3 regions of the Trichococcus sp. ES5 genome follow, and region 3 is predicted to be linked to each of the others. Evidence: predicted binding sites of a transcription regulator. Region 3 holds the regulator's gene; each other region holds the start of a gene.
What was found. The regulator LexA, encoded in region 3, represses DNA repair genes until DNA is damaged. The targets are predictions, from matches to a motif close to CNAACANNTGTTNG.
Positions count from the first base shown of each region.

Region 1 (3,510 bases), on a different contig from region 3:
TAACGCCATCAAACTGGATTGTGTGGCCAGCATTGTCCCCGCCTTGATATCTAGCGATTACTTCTGCATTCTCACTAAGGAAATCTGTAATCTTCCCTTTACCTTCGTCTCCCCATTGAGTCCCAACAACTACTACTGAAGTCATTATTTACTCCACCTCATCTAATTTATTCATAATACTATGCTAGTTTACCAATATTACCTATGTCTTTCAATAAAGAATCAGATAAAAGCGCTCATTTCTGAACAATTTGTCCAAAAATATCAACTAATTTCCGGCATATAGCTCATCGAAGAAAATTTATTAAATTCCTTTTTGAACAGGAGCTTGACGGTTCCCCGCGCCCCGCTCCGGTTTTTTTCGATGATGACCTCTACGACATTATTCTCTTGCTCATCCCGTTCCGGTTCTTCGCCGCCTTCACGTTCGTAATAGTCGTCGCGGTACAGGAAAGCAACGATATCGGCATCCTGCTCGATCGATCCTGATTCACGGATATCGCTCAATACCGGACGTTTGTCTTGCCTTTGCTCCACGCCACGGGACAATTGAGACAGGGCGATGACCGGTACTTTCAGTTCCTTCGCCAACTTCTTCAATTGACGCGAAATGTCTGAAACTTCTTGTTGACGGCTTTCGCGGTTGTTCCCTTCAATCAGCTGCAAGTAGTCAATCACAATAAGTCCTAATTTTCCCTGTTCCTGCAGCAAGCGACGACTTTTTGCCCTTATTTCCGCAATCCGTATACCTGGTGTATCATCTATAAAAATCTTGGACTGTCCCAAAGTCCCCATCGCCATGATCAGGTTGGACCACTCATCTTCAGAAAGCTGCCCTGTCCTCAAGTGACCGGCATCGATGTTCCCTTCCGCACACAGCATCCGGTTGACCAACGACTCCGCCCCCATTTCCAAACTGAAAATGGCAACTACCTGATCCGCCTTGGTCGCGACATTCTGTGCGATGTTCAGAGCAAAGGCGGTCTTACCGACCGCCGGACGAGCTGCCAGGATGATCAATTCTTCTTTCTGAAGACCCGCCGTCATTTTATCCAAGGCGATGTATCCGGTGGGCACCCCTGTGACGTCATCGCTTTGTTGGGCCAGCGACTCGATGTTCTGCAGCGATGCCGAAACGACATCCGATATGCGGATGAAACCGGAGCGATTTCTCCGTTCGGATACCTGAAGAATATTCTGTTCGGCGCTGTCCAACATAACGGCAAGCTCATCACCCTCTTCATATCCTTTTCGGACGATTTCTGTAGCCGATCGGATTAGATTGCGCAAAATCGATTTCTCTTCTACTATCTTGGCGTAATATTCCACGTTGGCTGAAGTAGGCACGGCAACCGCCAATTCGGCCAAGTACTCCATCCCCCCAGCATTTTCAAGCTGATTCTTCGTGTCCAATTCATTCGCGATGGTGACGACGTCTATCGCTTCGTTTCGGTTGTTCAATTGCAAAATCGCGTCAAAAATAATCTGATGATTTTTTCGGTAAAAATCAGATGTTTCAAGGTACTCCAAAACATTCACAACCGTTTCAGGATCCAAAAAAATGGAGCCCAGAACGGATTGCTCTGCTTCTATACTATGAGGAGGTATGCGATCTTGAAGTGTTTCTTCCATTTTATATTTTCACCCTTTAGGTTTATTCATTTCGACAAGGAACCGATTGCTGGCTTACCCATCTTTCGCTCTCTTATTGTACTGTAAACTGGAGTCTTTTACAACCAACGAAAGGGAACGTTTGTTCTATTACGAATCAATATCTATCCACCTCTACACAAGCAAAAAGACAGAGATGGTTATCCCTGTCTTCCATTTATATCTGGAAAATTATTATCCTTCAGTCACTTGGACAGTCAACAGCGCTGTGACTTCCGGATGAATTTTTACGGGCATTTTCGTGAAACCTAATGCTCGGATAGGACTGTCTAATTCAATTTTTCGCTTATCCAATTTAACATTATGTTGCTTTTGCAATGCTTCAGCAACCTGTTTCGTTGTTATCGAACCGAACAAACGACCATCTTCGCCAATTTTCGCGGACAATTTGATGATTGATTCATCCTTCTCCAGAAGTGCCTTTAATTCTTGAGCAGCTGCTAACTCCTCAGCCTGCTTCTTCTCTTCAGCCTTCTTTTGGCCTTTCAATGCGGAAATCGTAGCAGCATTCGCTTCTTCCGCTTTACGGTTTTTTATCAGGAAATTAGCGTAGCCATCCGCAATATCTTTGACTTCTCCTTTTTTTCCTTTACCTTTAACGTCCTCTAAAAATACAACTTTCATTTATTATTCCCCTTCCTTGATTTTTTTTGGATCTATGACTGCCTTCAATCTCTCAACGACTTCATGGACCGTCGTATTCTCAATCTGCGTGGCTGCATTGGATAAATGTCCGCCTCCGCCTAATTTTTCCATGATAGTCTGCACATTATATTGCCCCAGACTTCTGGCACTGATTCCAACTCTGCCGTCCTGACGTTTTGTAACGACAAATGAAGCGTCAACTGCTTCCATCGACAACATCGTGTCGGCCGTTTGAGCAGCGACAACCGTATCATAGATTTTTTCATCTTCTCCATGGACGATTGCGAGGTTACCGTTCACAAATTCCATCGTTTGCAGCAAATGACTCCGCAACAGATAGGTATCCAAGTCCTCTTTCAGTGATTTCTGGATCAGAACGGTATCCGCTCCGTTCGACTGCAGATAACTGGCAGCATCAAAAGTTCTGGATCCGGTTCTCAAACTGAAATTACGTGTATCGACAATAATCCCAGCCAGCATAGCAGTTGCTTCTATCTTATTGATGGCGTCCATCTCATTGGATTGATATTCGAACAATTCAGCGATCAATTCCGAAGTGGATGACGCATAGGGTTCCATATAGACCAAAACAGAGTCCTTGGGAAATTCTTGTCCACGTCTATGATGATCCAAGACGACTATTTTTTTGGACAGATTCAAAAGTCCAGGGGCCGGCGTCATGGACGGACGATGCACGTCAACCATCACGATAAGCGTTTGCGGAGTCACCAATGCCATTGCCTGCTCAGGCGAAATGATCCGCTTCGCAATCAAAGGATCTTTGTCTATCTCCTGCATAATCCGATTCACATCATTGGAAAATTGCTGCGGATCCAATACTATCCAAGCCTCCCGATTGTTCATCTGAGAGATTCGGCGGATCCCTAAACAGGAACCGATGACGTCCATATCAGGATAACTATGCCCCATGATGATCACTTTATCAGCATGAACGATGAGTTCTTCCAAAGCCTGGCTGATCATTCTTGCACGGATGCGAGTCCGTTTTTCCATCGGATTCGTTTTACCACCATAGAAACGGGCATCTTCATCTTCAGCCCTCACAACAACCTGATCGCCACCTCTTGCCAATGCTAAATCAATATTCGACTGCGCCATTTTAGCGACTTCTTTAAAATTGGTTTGCTCAAAAGTTTTCTCATATGAGAAGCCCATACTCAATGTCAACGGAAA
Region 1 is NZ_FJND01000009.1:99,236-102,745, forward strand. Features, by position in the region: gene TES5_RS08755 (adenylosuccinate synthase) at 1-145, opposite strand, end outside; gene dnaB (replicative DNA helicase) at 265-1,632, opposite strand; gene rplI (50S ribosomal protein L9) at 1,846-2,295, opposite strand; gene TES5_RS08770 (DHH family phosphoesterase) at 2,299-3,510, opposite strand, start outside.
Region 1: dnaB (replicative DNA helicase) is a predicted target of LexA. The motif match lies at 1,747-1,760, and genes of this name have one in related genera.

Region 2 (3,510 bases), on a different contig from region 3:
AAGCGGATGCTGAAGAGTGCTGTATACCCTGAGGAGATCAGCACGGCAAATACATAAAGCAGGGTACTCCTGAAGAAAATCGTCAGGAGGCAGAGAAATCCGATCAACATGTACAGAGCTCCGCCATTACGGAAAAAGAGCCAGATCTGCTGGCGTTGTTGTTCCGTGATCCGGTCCGGAGCCAATACGAAAACAGTGGGGCCTTTCAACGTCATGAAAAGGCCGGTCGAAACCAGCAGTAATGAAAAAAGGGCAATCAACAATTCTAACAATATGCATCCTCCTTAAAGGAATTGTGGGATAAGAGCTCAAGTAGTACTTTTACGTGCTTTTAAATCTGCAAAAAAAGCTGCTCAATGAGCAGCTCCAAAAGTATAAAACTTTATTAGAAATCCGATGGTGCCGGTGAGTATATTCTACTAGTTTTGAACCCGCATATAAGCAGGTGGGCTCCAATATCCAGTCTCTAACTACCAAATGATAAGGCGTGTTATCCACCGAAATAAACAGGATCCCAAGGTAGTAATAAATTGTTCGGTCAACACATTGAGAATATGTCGAACACCTCAGAAATCTATATACGTATAGTAGCATACTAATCAATTGTTGGCAAGCAAAACACATGGAACTGAGTCCGGAAACATAATGGCGACAATGGGTTAAACGCTACCAACAAATCATCAAGAATCTTTGTTGAAGCGGTGCTGCAATTGGTTGGCCAAGGCTTGCTCGTATTTGCCCGTTGCAGCCGGCTCGTAGTAGCGTCTACTCTTCAGCGAGTCTGGTAAATACTGTTGTTTGACCCAGTGGTCCGGGAAATCGTGCGGATATTGATAACCGATGCCGCGGCCTAACTTATTTGCCCCGCTATAATGGGCATCACGCAAGCTATCCGGTATGTCGCCGGACTTTCCGGCGCGCACATCCGCCAGTGCGCTATCCAAGGCAAGATAAGCCGAATTGGATTTCGGGGAAAGGGCCAGATCAACGACAGCATTTGCCAGGGGAATCCGAGCTTCCGGCAAACCTAACTTTTCTGCAGCCTGAACGGCCAAAACGGTCCGAGCCACAGCTTGAGGATTGCCTAGGCCGATATCTTCGTAGGCGCAGACCATCAGTCGTCTGCAGGCGATCAGCAATTCGCCGGCTTCCAGCAGCCTGGCAAGATAATGCATGGCTGCATCGACATCACTGCCACGGATCGATTTTTGGAATGCCGAGATGACATCATAATGGGCATCGCCATTCTTATCGTGAACCAGGGCTTTCTTTTGGATGCACTCCTCAGCGATGTCCAAGGTGATATGGATCGTTCCGTCCGCATCAGGTTTAGTGGATAAGGCAGCCAACTCCAAAGCATTCAGCGAACCGCGGACGTCTCCCATCGTACTCCTGGCGAAATGGAGCAAGGCGTCTTCCTCGATCAGGATCTTTTCTTTTCCCAATCCGCGCTTTTCATCCGCAATGGCACGTTCCAGTGCCTGTATGACGTCTTGAGTAGTAAGGGGCTTCAATTCAAAAATTTGGGTCCGGCTCCGGATAGCAGGACTGATGCTGATATATGGGTTTTCGGTGGTGGCGCCGATCAGAATGACCTGGCCGCTTTCAAGGTGCGGCAAGAGAAAATCCTGCTTGGGTTTATCCAACCGATGCACCTCATCCAACAAGAGGATGACCTGGCCGGAAAATTTGGCTTCTTCCACGACGATCTGCAAGTCTTTTTTTGTGTCGGTTGCGGCGTTCAACTGACGGAAAGCCGAATGGGTCGATCCGGCGATGGCGCTCGCAATGCTGGTTTTACCGATTCCCGGTGGGCCATACAATATCATGGAAGAAAGCATCTTCGCATCGACCATGCGACGGATGATTTTATTTTCGCCGACCAGATGACTTTGACCGATGACTTCGTCAATGTGGACGGGACGCATACGGTATGCTAAAGGTTGTTTCATGATTCTCCGCTCCTTTTTCTCTACCCATTATATGCCATCTGATAAAGAAGAACAAACATTCGCCCGATTGTTTTTTGAAGAATTCTGAAAATTGATTGAAAAGAAAGACAGGCAACATCTTTACTATTTACAAGCAGAAAAGCTATAATGAATACATTGAAAATTGGAAGCAGAAAGTGAGCGTACATAATGACGGATTTCAAAGAGATTATTCTAACACACAAATTATCGGCATTATTTTCGAAAGCCTCTTTTGGAATCGAAAAAGAAAGCCAAAGGATAACGGACGAAGGCACAATCGCCAAAACTAATCATCCGACAATATTCGGGAATCGCAGTTTCCATCCGTACATACAGACTGATTTCGCGGAGAGTCAACCGGAATTGATCACTCCACCGATGCAATCGATCGAAGAAATGCATGAATGGCTGATGGCTATCCATGACGTTGTTCTGCGGTCTTTACCCGAAGGTGAATACCTGTTGCCTTGCAGTATACCACCTGCTATGCCGGCAAGTGAAGAAATTAAGGTAGCCAAATTGGACAATGAGAGTGATATCGCTTATCGGGAATATCTAGTATCAGTGTACGGAAACAAGAAGCAGATGGTCAGTGGCATTCATTTCAATTTCGAATTGAATCCTGTACTTATCAAAGAGCTTCATCAGCTTTCCGGTTCCGTCAGGACGCTTAGGGAGTTCCAATCGGATGTATACTTGAAGATGGCTCATAATTTTATTCGTTACCAATGGATCATGACCTACCTTCTGGGCGGATCGATATCAGCTGACCGTTCGTACTTTGAAAAAGAATCACAGCATGATCTGCCGTTGGATCAGTATACAAGAAGTATCCGCAGCAGCAAGTACGGATATGTCAATAAAGCGGACGTGCATGTTTCTTTTGAATCGATTGATGCCTATGTGCAGGATATCGAAAAAATGGTGACAACCGGTAAGCTTATTGCCGAAAAAGAATTTTATTCCACTGTCCGTTTCAGGGGGGCCAACAAAGCGCGTGATTTGCTGACGAACGGAATCGCCTATCTCGAATTCAGGCTGTTCGATCTGAACCCATTTGCTGAGTTTGGCATGCATAAAGAGGATATGTACTTCATCCATTATTTCTTGCTCTATTTATTGTGGATCGATCAGGATGCCAGTGAGGCAGAGATGCAGCTCGGTAAAGAAATGAATTACAGCACTGCTTTGGAGAATCCTTTGCAGCCATCCGCATTCCAAGCGGAAGGACTATCCGTCCTGGAAGGTATGCTGCAGATGCTGGAAGCGATCGATGCAGAAGAGAAAATCAGCGCAATCGTCAAAGAAAAAATCGAAGCATTCCAAAATCCGGAGAAAACAGTGGCGGGCCAGATGGTCAAGGCATTGGAAGCGGGAGAGGACAAAACGGCTTGGGCCGCTTCCTTGGCCAAGAAGTACAAAGAGGCTGCCTGGAAACGTCCATATGCTTTGAGGGGATTTGAGGACATGGAACTCTCCACGCAAATCCTGATGTTCGATGCCATCCAAAAAGGTTTGAAAATCAACATGCTTGACC
Region 2 is NZ_FJND01000003.1:149,986-153,495, forward strand. Features, by position in the region: gene TES5_RS04255 (hypothetical protein) at 1-272, opposite strand, end outside; RNA gene ssrS (6S RNA) at 387-576, opposite strand; gene TES5_RS04265 (replication-associated recombination protein A) at 681-1,952, opposite strand; gene gshAB (bifunctional glutamate--cysteine ligase GshA/glutathione synthetase GshB) at 2,142-3,510, shown strand, end outside.
Region 2: TES5_RS04265 (replication-associated recombination protein A) is a predicted target of LexA. The motif match lies at 2,005-2,018, and genes of this name have one in related genera.

Region 3 (3,510 bases):
CAGCAGATAAAGAATCATCCAAAATAAGCAGTTCTGGTTCGGTGACTAAGGCTCGCGCAATCGCTATCCGTTGTTTTTGCCCACCTGACAGAGAAACACCTCTCTCGCCGACCAGCGTATCGTATCCAGCGGGGAAGCCAAGGATATCATGATGAATGGCCGTCAAGCGCGCTGCCTCCTCCACCTTTTGCTGGCTGATGGATGGATCAGCGAAACGGATATTTTCCCTGACGTCAGAAGAAAACAGAAAGTTGTCTTGGGGAACGTAACCGATTCCGCTCAGCAATGCATCCAATGAATAATCGCGAATATCGAGCCCATTGTAGTTGATGCTGCCTGTATATTGGTCATACTCACGCAACAGCAGACGGAAAATCGTACTTTTGCCCGATCCAGTTCTGCCGACAATCCCTAACGTTTGCCCCCGCTTTAAATGGAAGGTGACATCATGGAGGCTAATTTCTTTGCTGTTTTGATAGTTGAATGAGGATACCTGAAAATCCAAATCGCCTGAAACCACAGTCCGGATGGCATTTTTCTGCTCCTGGATCGTTGATTTTTCCTTCAGAAGCTCATCAATCCTGCTATAACTGGCACTGCCTCGCTCAAGTACATTGAAAAGTCTGCCCACTGCCAACATTGGCCACGCCATCATTCCGATGTAACTGATGAACGAAACCAACTGACCGATACTGATGCTGCCTTCCACGACAAAGCGACCTCCGAATATGATTGTCAGCGCAAATGAAAGCCCCAAAATAAGTTGGATAGCTGGATCAAATAAGGCATCAACCAGATAGACAGATTTATTTTTTGCAACGACATCTTTTGTCATTGCTTCGAAATCACGAATATCCTCTTCTTCTTCACCAAAAGTTTTGATGACTTTGACGCCGGATACGCTCTCTTGCGTTTTGTCATTCAAACTCGAGAAAGCGGCCTGTGCTTTGCGGAATCGTTTATGCATCTTTTGTCCGAGGATTCGTGACACCAACGTCAAAGCCGGCAATGGGATCATAGCAATGAGCGTCAAACGCCAATCGATCAAGAAGAACATCGTAAAGAGCGTGATCCCGCCTGAAGAAATTGAATCTGCCAATGTCAGGATACCTGCGCCAGCGACCATGCGGATGGCATTCAAATCATTCGTCGCATGCGCCATCAGATCGCCTGTCCTGTACTTTTGGAAGAAGACAGCATCCATTTCGGTGAAATGCTTGAACAATCTTGACCGAAGTATCTTTTCCAGTTCTGCTGAAGTTCCCCAAATCTTCATCCGCCAAATATAACGGAAGAGGTACTGCAGCACGCCCGCTATCAATATGATCGCTGTCCACTTCCACAAAGACGCCATCGTTAACGTGCCAAGTGCTATTTCATCGATAATGATTCCGACGATGCGCGGCGATACAACCTGAAGTATAGCCACAATGATCAGGAAAAAGACGCCCACAAAATAGGCTTTCCATTCCTGACGAAAAAACCAACTCAATTTTTTGAAAATACTCACGGATATTTCCCCTTTCTTGCGTTTATTCAGACAAAATAAAAATGTGGAACCGTAAAGATCCACATTTTGTATATTATTTCATTAGTCTATTTCTTTTTCTTTGTTGATTGTGCTTTCATCGAAGCCATAATTTGTTTAACTTTTCTTTCGGATGGTTTTTGACCCATCTGCATCATCATAGAACGCAACATTTCTTCATTGATCGGTGGATTTTCTTCAAAATATTTTACCATATAACGTCTTGCAAGGAAAAATCCGCCAACCGCGCCTATTACTATTCCTAAAATAACCATCATTACCCATGCTGTTGTTGACACGTATTCATCCCCCTTTCCAAAGCATTCATTCATTAATTGTACTAAAGATTATGAGAAAAAGAAATAGCAATCACGGATAAATTTAGCGATTTTTGGAAAACGCTTCAACATTTGCTGGATTTGTGGCAATACTAGGCATATTCTTACATAATTTTCAAAGAACATGCGAACATCTGTTTGATTTTTTGGGGGATTAATGGTATCCTAAACGATATAAATATAGGATTACGGAGATGATGATCTCATGGTTAAAAATAAAGATTCACGCCAAATTGAAGTGCTTCAATACATTTATGAAGAAGTCCAGGAAAAGGGCTACCCGCCGACCGTAAGGGAAATCGGAAATGCGGTAAAACTGTCATCTACATCTACAGTTCATGGCCATCTGTCGCGTCTTGAAAAAAATGGTTTTATCCAGCGGGATCCTACAAAACCCCGTGCGATAGAATTGACCCAAGCAGGTCTGGACAAATTGGGGATCCTATCAGATAAAATGCCGTTGTTGGGTACTGTCACAGCCGGAGCGCCCATACTTGCCGTAGAAGAAGCAACCGACTATTTCCCGGTTCCCCCGGATCTGCAATCCAATGCGGGATCTTTATTCATGTTGAAAATCCGCGGAGAAAGCATGATCGATGCCGGCATCTTCGATGGCGACTCCGTCATTGTCAGAAAACAGAACACGGCTGAAAACGGAGATATCGTCATAGCCATGACGGACGATGATGAAGCGACCTGCAAACGTTTCTACAAAGAAAATAACTACTATCGTCTGCAACCTGAAAATTCGAGCATGGATCCGATCATCCTGGATTCTGTCCTCATCCTGGGTAAAGTAGTCGGCCTGTACCGGAACCACATCATTTAAAGAACAGTCCTCCAACTGACGCAAAAAGGCTGCCAACCGGCAGCCTTTTTGCGTGTCTATGCTTATTTAGGATTGCTTCTCTTAGTATTCCATCAGCGTGAAGATGTCATACCCTTGGATCAGATCTCTGCCCTTTAAATCCAGCAACTCGATCAAGAACGCCAAGCCCACAACTTCTCCGCCTAATTTTTCAACCAATTCTATAGTCGCGGCTGTAGTGCCGCCAGTAGCCAACAAATCATCACAGACCAGCACTTTATCGCCAGGCAAGATGGCGTCTTGATGCAGTTGCAATGTCGCTTTCCCGTATTCCAGCCCGTAGGATACTTCTACTGTTTCGCGGGGCAATTTGCCTTTTTTGCGGGCCATCGCGAATCCGCAGCCTAATTCCACAGCCACAGGGCAACCGACCATGAAGCCACGCGCTTCAGGTCCGACTACTTTATCAACATTCAAGTCTTGAGCATATTTCACGATTTCCTTGATTGAATAACGATAGGCTTCGCCATTTGCCATCAAAGGGGAAATATCGCGGAAAATGATGCCTTGTTCCGGAAAATCTTTTACGTCAGCAATATATTTTTTTAAATCCATTTTTATGTTCCTCCTAATTATTGAACCATCATCTGTTCATTCAACCATTTTGTCAGTTGCGAAAACGGGCTGTAGATGAATATTTTTTCAGCTTCCATTTTCTGCAGGCGATCTTTGTATACTTGTGTATCAGCCAAAGCCCTTTTGACGGGATTCTTGACCTCATTGATGAAACCATTGTCTATTGTAACAAATCCCGCCTCCAAAAACACTTGAATCAT
Region 3 is NZ_FJND01000002.1:154,323-157,832, forward strand. Features, by position in the region: gene TES5_RS02910 (ABC transporter ATP-binding protein) at 1-1,510, opposite strand, end outside; gene TES5_RS02915 (YneF family protein) at 1,597-1,827, opposite strand; gene lexA (transcriptional repressor LexA) at 2,072-2,695, shown strand; gene TES5_RS02925 (adenine phosphoribosyltransferase) at 2,777-3,289, opposite strand; gene recJ (single-stranded-DNA-specific exonuclease RecJ) at 3,307-3,510, opposite strand, start outside.